DNA from 2 places in the Pseudomonas sp. GW822-FHT05A08 genome. Region 2 is predicted to be linked to the other one. Evidence: predicted binding sites of a transcription regulator. Region 2 holds the regulator's gene; the other holds the start of a gene.

Region 1 (6,260 bases), 310 kb from region 2:
CCAATACCTCGACGCCCTGGGCTTCGACCTGGTGGGTTATGGCTGCACCACCTGCATCGGCAACTCCGGCCCCTTGCCGGAGCCGATCGAGAAAGCCATCCAGAAAGCCGACCTGACCGTCGCCTCGGTGCTGTCCGGCAACCGCAACTTCGAAGGCCGCGTGCACCCGCTGGTGAAAACCAACTGGCTGGCCTCGCCGCCGCTGGTGGTGGCCTATGCCCTGGCCGGCAGCGTGCGCATCGATATCAGCAGCGAGCCGCTGGGCGAAGGCAAGGACGGCAAGCCGGTCTACCTGCGCGACATCTGGCCGAGCAGCCAGGAAATCGCCGAGGCCGTCACCCAGGTCAACACCCGGATGTTCCACAAGGAATACGCCGAGGTGTTCGCCGGCGACGCCCAGTGGCAAGCCATCGAAGTACCGCAGGCCGCGACCTACGTGTGGCAGGCGGATTCCACCTATATCCAGCATCCACCCTTCTTCGACGACATCGCCGGCCCGCTGCCGGTGATCAAGGATATCGAGGGCACGCGGGTCCTGGCGCTGCTGGGCGACTCGGTGACCACCGACCACATTTCCCCGGCCGGTAACATCAAGGCCGACAGCCCGGCCGGCCGCTACCTGCGCGAGCAGGGCGTGGAACCGCGGGACTTCAACTCCTACGGCTCGCGGCGCGGCAACCATCAGGTGATGATGCGCGGCACCTTCGCCAACATCCGCATCCGCAACGAAATGCTCGGCGGCGAAGAAGGCGGCAACACGATCTACATCCCCACCGGCGAGAAACTGGCGATCTATGACGCGGCCATGCTGTACCAGCAATCGGCTACGCCGCTGGTGGTGATCGCCGGCCAGGAATACGGCACCGGCTCCAGCCGCGACTGGGCCGCCAAGGGCACCAACCTGCTGGGGGTCAAGGCGGTGATCGCCGAGAGCTTCGAGCGCATCCACCGCTCCAACCTGGTGGGCATGGGCGTGCTGCCGCTGCAGTTCAAGCTCGACCAGAACCGCAAAAGCCTGAACCTCACCGGCAAGGAAACCCTGGATATCCAGGGTCTGACCGGCGTCGAGCTGACGCCGCGGATGAACCTGACCCTGGTGATCACCCGCGAGGATGGCAGCCAGGAAAAAGTCGAGGTGCTGTGCCGCATCGACACCCTGAACGAAGTGGAATACTTCAAGTCCGGCGGGATCCTGCACTACGTCCTGCGGCAACTGATCGCCGCGTAACGCCATGCCGCAACACCAACACCGCCTACGGGCGGTGTTTTTTTGTTTCACTTATTCATCGCCCGCGCCTCGTTATACTGGCCGCCCGCTCGTTCTATCCAGTAACCGCCCCGACGCAGGTTGCGCGAGCGGCTGATTCCATTCTTCGCAACAAGGATTTCACATGACTGTTCTGCCATGGATGTACCTGGCACTTCTCTCCATTGGTTACGCCCTGGCCCTGAGCTACGGCCAACTGGGCCTTTTGGCGGCGGTTTCCGTCGCCTTGCTGCTGTGCGCGGGCTTTGCCGTGCGCCAGCAGAAAAGCCCTTACGCGCGCTACCTGGGACACGGCCTGTTCGTGGTGCTGGCCCTGGCGCTGGCCATGCACTGGCTCCCCGGTTTCTACAATGGCCGGGCGATCGGCCCGCAACGCTTCACCGCCGATGCCGTGCCGTTTTCCATGTACCTGAACCAGGACAAGCCACTGATCGGCTTCTGGCTGTTGCTGGTCTGCCCCTGGATCATCGGGCGCCGCTCGCTGCGCCTGTCCCTCTATACCACTGCCCTGGCCTTGACCCTGACCGCCCTGGCGGCCCTGGGCGGCGCGGTGTTGCTGGGCATCATCAGTTGGGCGCCGAAATGGCCGGACCAGGCCTGGCTGTGGGTGCTGAACAACCTGCTGCTGGTCACCCTGGTGGAAGAAGCGCTGTTCCGTGGCTACATCCAGGGCGGCCTGAGCCGTCGCCTCAAGCACCTGCCCTATGGTGAAAACCTGGCACTGATGTGCGCGGCCCTGCTGTTCGGCCTGGTGCATGTGGGCGCCGGCTGGCAATGGTGGCTGCTGGCGAGCATCGCCGGGGTCGGCTACGGCCTGGCCTACCGCTTTGGCGGCCTGGGCGCCGCGGTGGCCACCCATTTCGGCTTGAACCTGCTGCACTTCGGGCTGTTCACCTACCCGATGCTCGCGGGTTGACCCTGGCCAAGCCGGGGCTCCCTGGACGGGCCTCGGCTTCGCCGCTTCCCCTCACCCCCCCCTTGCAAAATAAGGCATCTGTCAATGAGGCACTTCTCAAATTACTGAAAAAAACCTCAATAATTGGCGAAGGCCGCCGACAACCTATCAAAGCCTTGCGGATAGAAAAACCATGCGTAACAACCAGCCCGTCACTCAGCGCGAACGTACCTTTCCGACTCAGCAACGGTTGATCTCCACCACCGATGCCAAAGGCGTGATCACCTACTGCAACGATGCCTTCGTTGAAATCAGCGGGTTTTCTCGTGAGGAACTGGTCCGCGCACCGCACAACCTGGTCCGTCACCCCGACGTCCCGGCCGCGGTGTTCGCGCACATGTGGGCCACCCTGAAACAAGGCTTGCCATGGATGGGCATTGTCAAGAATCGCTGCAAGACCGGTGACCACTACTGGGTCAACGCCTACGTGACACCGGTCTTCGAAGGCCAGCAAGTGGTCGGCTACGAGTCGGTGCGGGTCAAACCCACCGCCGAGCAGATCCGCCGCGCCGAAGCGCTTTACCAACGCATCAACCAGGGCAAGTCGGCCATTCCGAAACGCGACAAATGGCTGCCGATACTTCAGGACTGGCTGCCATTCATCCTGATCAGCCAGCTGAGCTTCCTGATTGGCGCCTGGCTCAACTCTTCCTGGGGCTTTGCCCTCGCCGCCGGCCTTTGCGTGCCGCTCGGCCTGCTCGGGCTGAGCTGGCAACAGCGCGGCCTCAAGCGTTTGCTGCGCCTGGCCGAGCAGACCACCTCCGACCCGCTGATCGCCCAGATGTACACCGACAGCCGTGGCGCCCAGGCGCGCCTGGAGATGTCGATCCTCAGCCAGGAAGCCCGCCTGAAAACCTGCCTGACCCGCCTGCAGGATACCGCCGAGCACCTCAACGAGCAGGCGCGGCAGTCCGACACCCTGGCGCACAACAGCTCCAGCGGCCTGGAACGCCAGCGCGTGGAAACCGAACAGGTGGCCACCGCGGTCAACCAGATGGCCGCCACCACCCAGGAAGTGGCCAGCCACGTGCAGCGCACCGCCGATGCCACCCAGGAAGCCAATCGCCTCACCGGGCGCGGTCGCGACATCGCCGGGGAAACCCGCGAAGCGATCCAGCGCCTGTCGGTGGTGGTGGGCGAAACCGGCCTGACCGTGACCCAGCTGGCCAAGGACAGCGACGAAATCGGTGGCGTGGTCGATGTGATCAAGGGCATCGCCGACCAGACCAACCTGCTGGCGCTGAACGCGGCCATCGAAGCGGCTCGCGCCGGGGAAATGGGCCGCGGCTTCGCGGTGGTGGCCGACGAGGTTCGCCAACTGGCGCAACGCACCAGCGAATCCACCGGGCAGATCCACACCCTGATCGCCAAGCTCCAGCAAACCGCCAGCACGGCGGTGCAAACCATGGACGCCGGACACCGTCAGGCCGAGGAAGGCGTGGCCCGGGTGCTGGAAGCCGACCAGGCGCTGGTGGGCATCAGCGAAGCGGTGGCCAACATCACCGACATGACCACCCAGATCGCTGCCGCCACCGAAGAGCAAAGCGCCGTGGCCGAGGAGATCAGCCGCAACATCAGCACCATCGCCCAACTGGCCGACCAGACCTCGGAGCAGGCGCAGCATTCGGCGCAACTCAGCGAAGAGCTGACCCGCACCGCCAACACGCAGTACTCGTTGGTCGAACGCTTCAACCGCTAAGCCGAAGCCAGACAAAAAACCCGGAAGGTTCGCCTTCCGGGTTTTTATTGCCTGTTTTCCAGCACCACGCGCGTCTTCTGTATCTGTAGGAGCGAAGCTTGCTCGCGATGGAGCTTGGCAGTCGCCACCGTTGTCGCCTTGAAAAACAATCGCGAGCAAGCTTCGCTCCTACAGTCAAAAAAGCGTTCAGCCATTCAGTTGACGCAAAACCTCGGCAACTTTCTGCGCCGCCGCTTCCAGGTGCTGCTCATGGGTGAAGCCTGAGGCCTTGAGCGGTTTCAGGTCATGGTCGGCCGCCGCCAGCCAGAACAGCTCGATAGCCGGCGCCAGCGCATAGGCTTCGACCGCCGCCCGGTTACCGAGGGCGTCGCGCTCGCCCTGGACGATCAGGGTCGTGGTGCGCAATTCGGCCAAGTGAGCGACCCGCGGTTTCTCCGGCTTGCCGGCGGCATAAAACGGATACCCCAGGCACACCAGCGCATCGGCGCCCAGCTCATCGGCGAGCAAACTGGCCATGCGCCCGCCCATGGACTTGCCGCCGATGGCCAACTGCCCAGCGACATGAGGTCGCACCTGGGCATAGACCTCGCGCCAGCACTCCAGCAGCTTCGGCGCCGGGTTAGGCGGCCGTTTGCCACCATCGAGGCGACGCTGAGCCATGTAGGGAAACTCGAAGCGCAGGACGTTGACCCCATGCGCCGCAAGGCGTGCGGCCATATCGTTCATGAAAGCACTGTCCATCGGCGCGCCAGCGCCATGGGCCAGGATCAGGGTCAGCGGTTCGCCGGCCAGCGACTGCTGCGCGACATCCCAGAGCCAGCCCCGTTCCCGCACGCACTGCGCCCATTGATCCCCGTCAATAACAGGCCCTTGCCGTTTGCCCATGCTTACCTCGCTTTTAGTCTGCCTATAACTCCAGAAGAAGTGAGCGCGCCTTGCCGTGCGCAGTCGCTTTCACTTCAGCTGAACCGTGGATGGGGAACCATGAACACTTCTATCAGTACCGCCTACAACTACAAGGTGGTCCGCCAATTCGCCATTATGACGGTGGTGTGGGGCATCGTCGGCATGGGGCTCGGGGTTTTTCTCGCTGCCCAGTTGGTCTGGCCCGAACTCAACTTCAACCTGCCCTGGACCAGTTTCGGTCGCCTGCGCCCGTTGCACACCAACGCGGTGATCTTCGCCTTTGGCGGCTGCGCCTTGTTCGCCAGCTCCTTCTACTCGGTGCAACGCACCTGCCAGACCCAACTGTTCGCGCCGAAAATCGCCGCATTCTGCTTCTGGGGCTGGCAGCTGGTAATCCTCCTGGCGGCCATCAGCCTGCCGCTGGGCTACACCAGCTCCAAGGAATACGCCGAGCTGGAATGGCCGATCGACATCCTCATCACCATCGTCTGGGTGGCGTACGCCATCGTGTTCTTCGGCACGGTGATGAAGCGCAACACCAAGCACATCTACGTCGGCAACTGGTTCTTCGGCGGTTTCATCATCACCGTGGCCATCCTGCACATCGTCAACAACCTGGAACTGCCCGTCAGCCTGACCAAGTCCTACTCGGTGTATGCCGGTGCGACCGACGCCATGGTGCAATGGTGGTACGGCCACAACGCGGTGGGCTTCTTCCTGACTGCGGGCTTCCTGGGGATGATGTACTACTTCGTGCCCAAGCAGGCCGAGCGTCCGGTGTATTCCTATCGCCTGTCCATCGTGCACTTCTGGGCGCTGATCACCCTGTACATCTGGGCCGGCCCGCACCACCTGCACTACACCGCGCTGCCGGACTGGGCGCAGTCCCTGGGCATGGTGATGTCGCTGATCCTCCTGGCACCGAGCTGGGGCGGCATGATCAACGGCATGATGACTCTGTCGGGTGCCTGGCATAAGTTGCGCAGCGACCCGATCCTGCGGTTCCTGGTGGTGTCCCTGGCGTTCTACGGCATGTCGACCTTCGAAGGTCCGATGATGGCGATCAAGACCGTCAACGCCCTCTCCCACTACACCGACTGGACCATCGGCCACGTCCACGCCGGCGCCCTGGGCTGGGTGGCGATGATTTCCATCGGCGCGCTGTACCACATGATCCCGAAAGTCTTCGGTCGCCAGCAGATGCACAGCATCGGCCTGATCAACGCGCACTTCTGGCTCGCCACCATCGGCACCGTGCTCTACATCGCCTCGATGTGGGTCAACGGCATCGCCCAGGGCCTGATGTGGCGCGCCGTCAACGAAGACGGGACGCTGACCTACTCCTTCGTCGAAACCCTGGTGGCCAGCCACCCAGGCTTCATCGTGCGGCTGGTCGGTGGCGCGATCTTCCTCTTCGGCATGTTGCTGATGGC
Region 2 (6,260 bases):
GAATCAGGGCGATGCGGCCGTCACCGGTAATGGTGGCGCCCGACATGCCTGGAGTCCCCTGGAGCATCTTGCCCAATGGCTTGATGACGACTTCTTCCTGGCCGACCAGTTGATCGACGACGAAGCCGATCCGCTGGGTGCCGACCGAAAGGATCACCACGTGGCCTTCGCGCTGCTCTTCGTGAGCGGCGGAACTGACCAGCCAGCGCTTGAGGTAGAACAGTGGCAGCGCCTTGTCGCGGACGATCACCACCTCCTGGCCGTCGACCACGTTGGTGCGCGACAGGTCCAGGTGGAAGATTTCGTTGACGTTGACCAGCGGGAAGGCGAACGCCTGGTTGCCCAGCATCACCATCAGGGTCGGCATGATCGCCAGGGTCAGCGGCACCTTGATGACGATCTTCGAACCCTGGCCCTTGGTCGAGTAGATGTTGATCGAACCGTTGAGCTGGGAAATCTTGGTCTTCACCACGTCCATGCCCACGCCGCGACCGGACACGTCGGAGATCTCGGTCTTGGTCGAGAAGCCCGGGGCGAAGATCAGGTTGTAGCACTCGGTGTCGCTCAGGCGATCGGCGGCATCCTTGTCCATCACCCCACGCTTGACCGCAATGGCGCGCAGGACGTTCGGGTCCATGCCTTTGCCGTCGTCGGAGATCGACAGCAGGATATGGTCACCTTCCTGCTCGGCCGCCAGCACCACCTTGCCGCCACGGGACTTGCCCGCTTCCTCGCGCTCTTCCGGCGACTCGATACCGTGGTCGACGGCGTTGCGCACCAAGTGCACCAGCGGGTCGGCCAGGGCCTCGACGAGGTTCTTGTCGAGGTCGGTCTCTTCGCCGACCAGCTCCAGGTTGATCTCTTTCTTGAGCTGGCGGGCCAGGTCGCGAACCAGGCGCGGGAAGCGCCCGAAGACCTTCTTGATCGGCTGCATCCGGGTCTTCATCACCGCGGTCTGCAAGTCGGCCGTGACCACGTCGAGGTTCGACACGGCCTTGGACATGGCTTCGTCGCCGCTGTTGAGCCCCAGGCGCACCAGGCGGTTACGCACCAGCACCAGCTCGCCGACCATGTTCATGATTTCGTCCAGCCGCGCGGTATCGACCCGCACGGTGGTTTCGGCTTCGCTGACCGGCTTTTCCGCCGGGGCGGCAGCCGGAGCACGAGCAGGCGCCGCAGCAGCGGCTGGAGCCGGTTTTGGCGTTTCGGCCTTGGCTTCGGGCTTCTTCACCGCTGGCTTGGCGACGGCGGCAGGCGCCGGAGCCGTGACGGCCGTTGCGCTACCCACGGTCGCCGCGGCAGCGGGCACTTCAGAGAACTTGCCCTTGCCATGCAGCTCGTCGAGCAGGGATTCGAATTCCTGGTCGGTGATCAGGTCGCTACCGGCGGCGGCCGCGCTTGGCGCAGCCGGCGGTACCGCCGCTGCTACCGCGGAGTCCAGCGCATCGACCGCAAAGTTGCCTTTGCCATGCAGCTGATCCAGCAGGGCTTCGAACTCGTCATCGGTGATTTCGTCGCTGGCCGCGGTTTTTTCCGCAGCCGGCGCCGTGGCCGAAGGGGCCACCGCATCCGGTGCGAACTGGCCCTTGCCATGCAATTGATCGAGCAGCGACTCGAACTCGGCGTCGGTGATTTCGTCGCTGGCCGCTTCGCTGCCGGCGGCAGGTGCCGCGGGAGCGACAGCAGCCGGGGCTTCGGCCTCGGCCTTGGCGGCATTGAGCGAATCGAGCAACTGCTCGAACTCGCTGTCGGTGATATCGCCGGACTCGCTTTCGGTCGATTCGGCGACCGGCTCGGCAACGGCTTCAACAACTGCCTCAACGTCGGCCACCGGCGCGGCGACCTCCTCGGCCCCCGCAGGCTCGGCCAGACGGGCCAGGGCAGCCAGCAGCTCCGGAGTGGCGGCGGTGATCTCGGTACGCTCGCGCACCTGGCCGAACATGCCGTTCACCGCGTCCAGCGCTTCGAGCACTACGTCCATCAGTTCCGCGTCGACGCGACGCTCACCCTTGCGCAGGATGTCGAACACGTTCTCGGCGATGTGGCAGCACTCCACCAGCTCGTTGAGCTGGAGGAAGCCGGCGCCCCCTTTTACAGTGTGAAAACCGCGAAAAATTGCGTTGAGCAGATCCGCATCGTCCGGCCGGCTTTCCAGCTCGACCAGTTGTTCGGACAGTTGCTCTAGAATCTCGCCGGCCTCAACCAGAAAATCCTGAAGGATTTCTTCATCGGCGCCGAAGCTCATGTATGGGTGCTCCTAGAATCCAAGGCTGGAAAGCAAATCGTCGACATCGTCCTGACCGGATACAACGTCTTCACGTTTATCGGCATGAATCTGCGGACCTTCACCCTTGGCCAGATGTTTTTGCGGATCTTTTTCAGCGAGGATCGATTCACGGTCATGTTCGATGCCGGCAAAACGATCGACCTGGCTGGCCATCAGGACCAGTTTGAGCAGGTTGCTCTCGACTTCGGTGACCAACTGGGTCACGCGCTTGATCACCTGACCGGTCAGGTCCTGGTAGTCCTGCGCCAACAGAATGTCGTTGAGGTTGCTCGATACCGCGCGCGTGTCTTGCTCGCTGCGGGTCAGGAAACCGTCCACCCGGCGGGCCAGGTCGCGGAATTCCTCGGCGCCCAGTTCGCGGCGCATGAAACGCCCCCAATCGGCGCTCAGGGCCTGGGCTTCGCTGCTCAGGCCATTGACCAGCGGGGTGGCGCTCTCGACCAGATCCATGGTGCGGTTGGCCGCGGCCTCGGTCAGCCTGACCACATAGGACAGGCGCTCGGTGGCATCCGTGATCTGTGAAACTTCCTCGGCTTGCGGCATATGCGGGTCAATCTGGAAATTGACGATGGCGCTATGCAGCTCGCGGGTGAGCTTGCCGACCTCCTGGTACAGGCCGCGGTCACGGGTCTGGTTGAGCTCATGGATCAGTTGCACGGCTTCGCCGAACTTGCCTTTTTCAAGGCTGTCGACCAGTTCGAGTGCGTGTTTTTTCAGGGTCGATTCGAAATCGCCCAATGAAGATTCGTTGTGCTCCATAGCTCCCCCGTGGCGGAATGATTCCACTCTCAACCGATGCGTTCGAAGATCTTCTCGATCTTCTCTTTCAACGCCTGGGCCGTGAAGGGCTTGACCACATAACCGTTTACGCCGGCCTGGGCAGCTTCGATGATCTGTTCGCGCTTGGCTTCAGCGGTCACCATGAGTACCGGCAGGTGCTTGAGTTTTTCATCGGCGCGCACATGGCGCAGCAGATCGATACCGGTCATGCCGGGCATGTTCCAGTCCGTTACCAGAAAGTCGATGCTCCCACTGTTGAGGACCGGAATGGCGGTGGTGCCATCGTCAGCCTCGACCGTGTTGGTGAAACCCAGGTCACGCAACAGGTTTTTTATGATCCGCCGCATCGTTGAGAAGTCATCAACGATGAGGATTTTCATGTTCTTGTCCAATTCGACCTCCAAGCAGTCTTAAACGCGTCCAGCACCTGAACGCGCCATTCAATCAATCAGGCAGAGCACTCAACGACTGCATGGAATACACACCGCAAGTCCGGCCACGTCGTGCCAGTCTCGCCCGCAGTGTCCCCCACACTGCCTGTCAGCGCGCTCGCCACTCTCCCAAACGCCCCCGCAAACGGGCCGCGCACTGGCTGTGTAACTGGCTGACCCGCGATTCGCTGACTCCCAGGACCTCACCGATTTCCTTGAGGTTCAGCTCTTCGTCGTAGTACAGCGCCAAGACCAGTCGCTCACGCTCCGGCAAATTGGCAATCGCGTCCGCCAGCGCGGCCTGGAAACGTTCGTCCTCCAGGTCGCGCGACGGCTCGAGATGAGCACTCGCGCCATCCTCATGCAGCCCTTCATGCTCGCCGTCCTGCAACAGATCGTCGAAGCTGAACAGGCGACTGCCCAAGGTGTCGTTCAAAATCCCGTAATAATCGTCGAGACTCAATTGAAGTTCGGCCGCAACTTCATGATCTTTAGCGTCACGACCGGTTTTAGCTTCAATTGCGCGAATGGCATCGCTCACCATCCGGGTATTGCGATGTACCGAACGCGGCGCCCAGTCACCTTTACGGACCTCATCGAGCATCGCACCACGGATACGGATACCCGCGTAGGTCTCGAAACTCGCGCCCTTGCTCGCGTCGTACTTGGTCGACACTTCGAGCAGACCGATCATCCCGGCCTGGATCAGGTCTTCGACCTGGACACTGGCCGGCAGGCGCGCCAGCAAGTGATAGGCAATACGCTTGACCAGAGGCGCATAGCGCTCGATCAATTCGTACTGGCTGTCACGTGCCGACTTTTTGTAAAGGTTGTAGCCGCTGGCGCTCATAGCACCGGTCCCGCTGTCTGATGCACGAGCCGCTCGACGAAAAATTCCAGATGTCCACGTGGGTTGGCCGGCAACGGCCAGGTATCGACCTTCTGCGCGATGGCCTTGAATGCCAGCGCGCATTTCGAACGCGGAAACGCTTCATAGACCGCACGCTGCTTTTGCACGGCCTTGCGCACGCATTCGTCGTAAGGCACGGCGCCGACATATTGTAGGGCCACGTCCAGGAAGCGATCCGTGACCTTGGTCAACTTGGCGAACAGGTTGCGCCCTTCCTGCGGGCTCTGCGCCATGTTGGCGAGCACGCGGAAGCGGTTCATGCCGTAGTCGCGGTTGAGCAGCTTGATCAGCGCGTAGGCGTCGGTGATCGAGGTCGGCTCGTCGCAGACCACCAGCAACACTTCCTGGGCCGCGCGGACGAAGCTGACCACCGAGTCACCGATGCCGGCGGCGGTGTCGATCACCAGCACATCGAGGTTGTCGCCGATGTCGCTGAAGGCCTGGATCAGGCCGGCATGCTGCGCCGGGCTCAGATGAACCATGCTCTGGGTGCCGGACGCCGCCGGCACGATACGGATTCCACCCGGCCCCTGCAGCAGCACATCGCGCAGCTCGCAGCGGCCTTCGATCACGTCGGCGAGGGTCCGTTTGGGGGTCAGCCCCAATAGCACGTCGACGTTGGCCAGGCCCAGGTCGGCGTCCAGCAGCATGACGCGCCGGCCGAGCTCCGCTAGGGCCAGGGACAAGTTCACTGACACGTTAGTCTTGCCGACGCCACCTTTGCCGCCGGTCACCGCGATCACCTGTACGGGATGCATGCTGCCCATGTTCGTTCTTTACCTTGTCTTACTTAGACGGGGCCACATAACTGGCTGCGCGTTCACCAACGGAACAATGCCTGGCAGACCATCGATGTAGGTACATTGCAATCTTTTCATGATTCCCTCAGCCAACCCGCTTGGTCGGGTTGTGGTAGAGGTCAGCGAACATGTCAGCCATGGCTTCTTCGCTGGGTTCTTCCTGCATCTGCACGCTCACCGCACGACTGACCAGCTGGTGACGGCGCGGCAAGTGCAGATCGTCCGGAATCCGCGGGCCATCGGTCAGATAGGCAACGGGGAGTTCATGACTGATCGCCAGGCTCAACACCTCACCAAGGCTGGCGGTTTCATCCAGTTTAGTCAGGATGCAGCCGGCCAGCCCGCAACGCTTGTAGCTGTGGTATGCGGCGGTTAGAACCTGTTTCTGGCTGGTGGTTGCCAAGACCAGATAATTTTTTGCCCGGATGCCACGTCCGGCCAGGCTTTCCAGCTGCATGCGCAGGGCCGGGTCGCTGGCTTGCAGGCCGGCGGTGTCGATCAGCACCACACGCTTGCGCAGCAGCGGATCGAGGGCTTGCGCCAGGGACTGGCCCGGGTCGACATGGGTCACCGAGACGTTGAGGATCCGACCCAGGGTCTTGAGCTGTTCCTGGGCGCCGATGCGGTAGCTGTCCATGCTCACCAGCGCGATGTTCTGCGCGCCGTACTTGAGTACATAACGCGCGGCCAGCTTGGCCAGGGTGGTGGTCTTGCCCATGCCGGCGGGGCCGACCATGGCGATCACCCCGCCCTCCTCCAGTGGCTCGACTTCCGGGGTCACGATCATCCGCGCCAGGTGGGCCAGGAGCATGCGCCAGGCCTGGCGGGGTTCGTCGATTTCAGTGATCAGCGCCAGCAGGTCGCGGGCCAGCGGACCGGACAAGCCGATACGCTGCAGGCGCCGCCACAGGTTGGCCTGTTCGGGCCGGCTGCCTTGCAGCTGGCTCCAGGCCAGGGAGCCGAGCTGGACTTCCAGCAGCTCGCGCAGGCCATTGAGTTCAAAACGCATCGAGTCCAGTGCCCGCTGATCGACCGCCGGCGCGGCGACTACC

What was found. Region 2 encodes FliA, which starts transcription of late flagellar genes. Its sites were predicted from a motif close to CTAAAGTTTNNNNNNNNNNNGCCGNTAA; they were not measured.
Region 1: a site for FliA is predicted at 2,299-2,326, ahead of AC3RCP_RS10775 (methyl-accepting chemotaxis protein). Genes of this name have one in related genera too.

What each region holds. Positions count from the first base shown of each region.
Region 1 is NZ_CM179511.1:2,370,840-2,377,099, reverse strand. It holds gene acnA (aconitate hydratase AcnA) at 1-1,228, shown strand, start outside; gene AC3RCP_RS10780 (CPBP family intramembrane glutamic endopeptidase) at 1,392-2,183, shown strand; gene AC3RCP_RS10775 (methyl-accepting chemotaxis protein) at 2,356-3,921, shown strand; gene AC3RCP_RS10770 (alpha/beta family hydrolase) at 4,108-4,806, opposite strand; gene ccoN (cytochrome-c oxidase, cbb3-type subunit I) at 4,906-6,260, shown strand, end outside.
Region 2 is NZ_CM179511.1:2,065,590-2,071,849, reverse strand. It holds gene AC3RCP_RS09365 (chemotaxis protein CheA) at 1-2,245, opposite strand, end outside; gene AC3RCP_RS09360 (protein phosphatase CheZ) at 2,258-3,046, opposite strand; gene AC3RCP_RS09355 (chemotaxis response regulator CheY) at 3,076-3,447, opposite strand; gene fliA (RNA polymerase sigma factor FliA) at 3,608-4,348, opposite strand; gene fleN (flagellar synthesis regulator FleN) at 4,345-5,175, opposite strand; gene flhF (flagellar biosynthesis GTPase FlhF) at 5,294-6,260, opposite strand, start outside.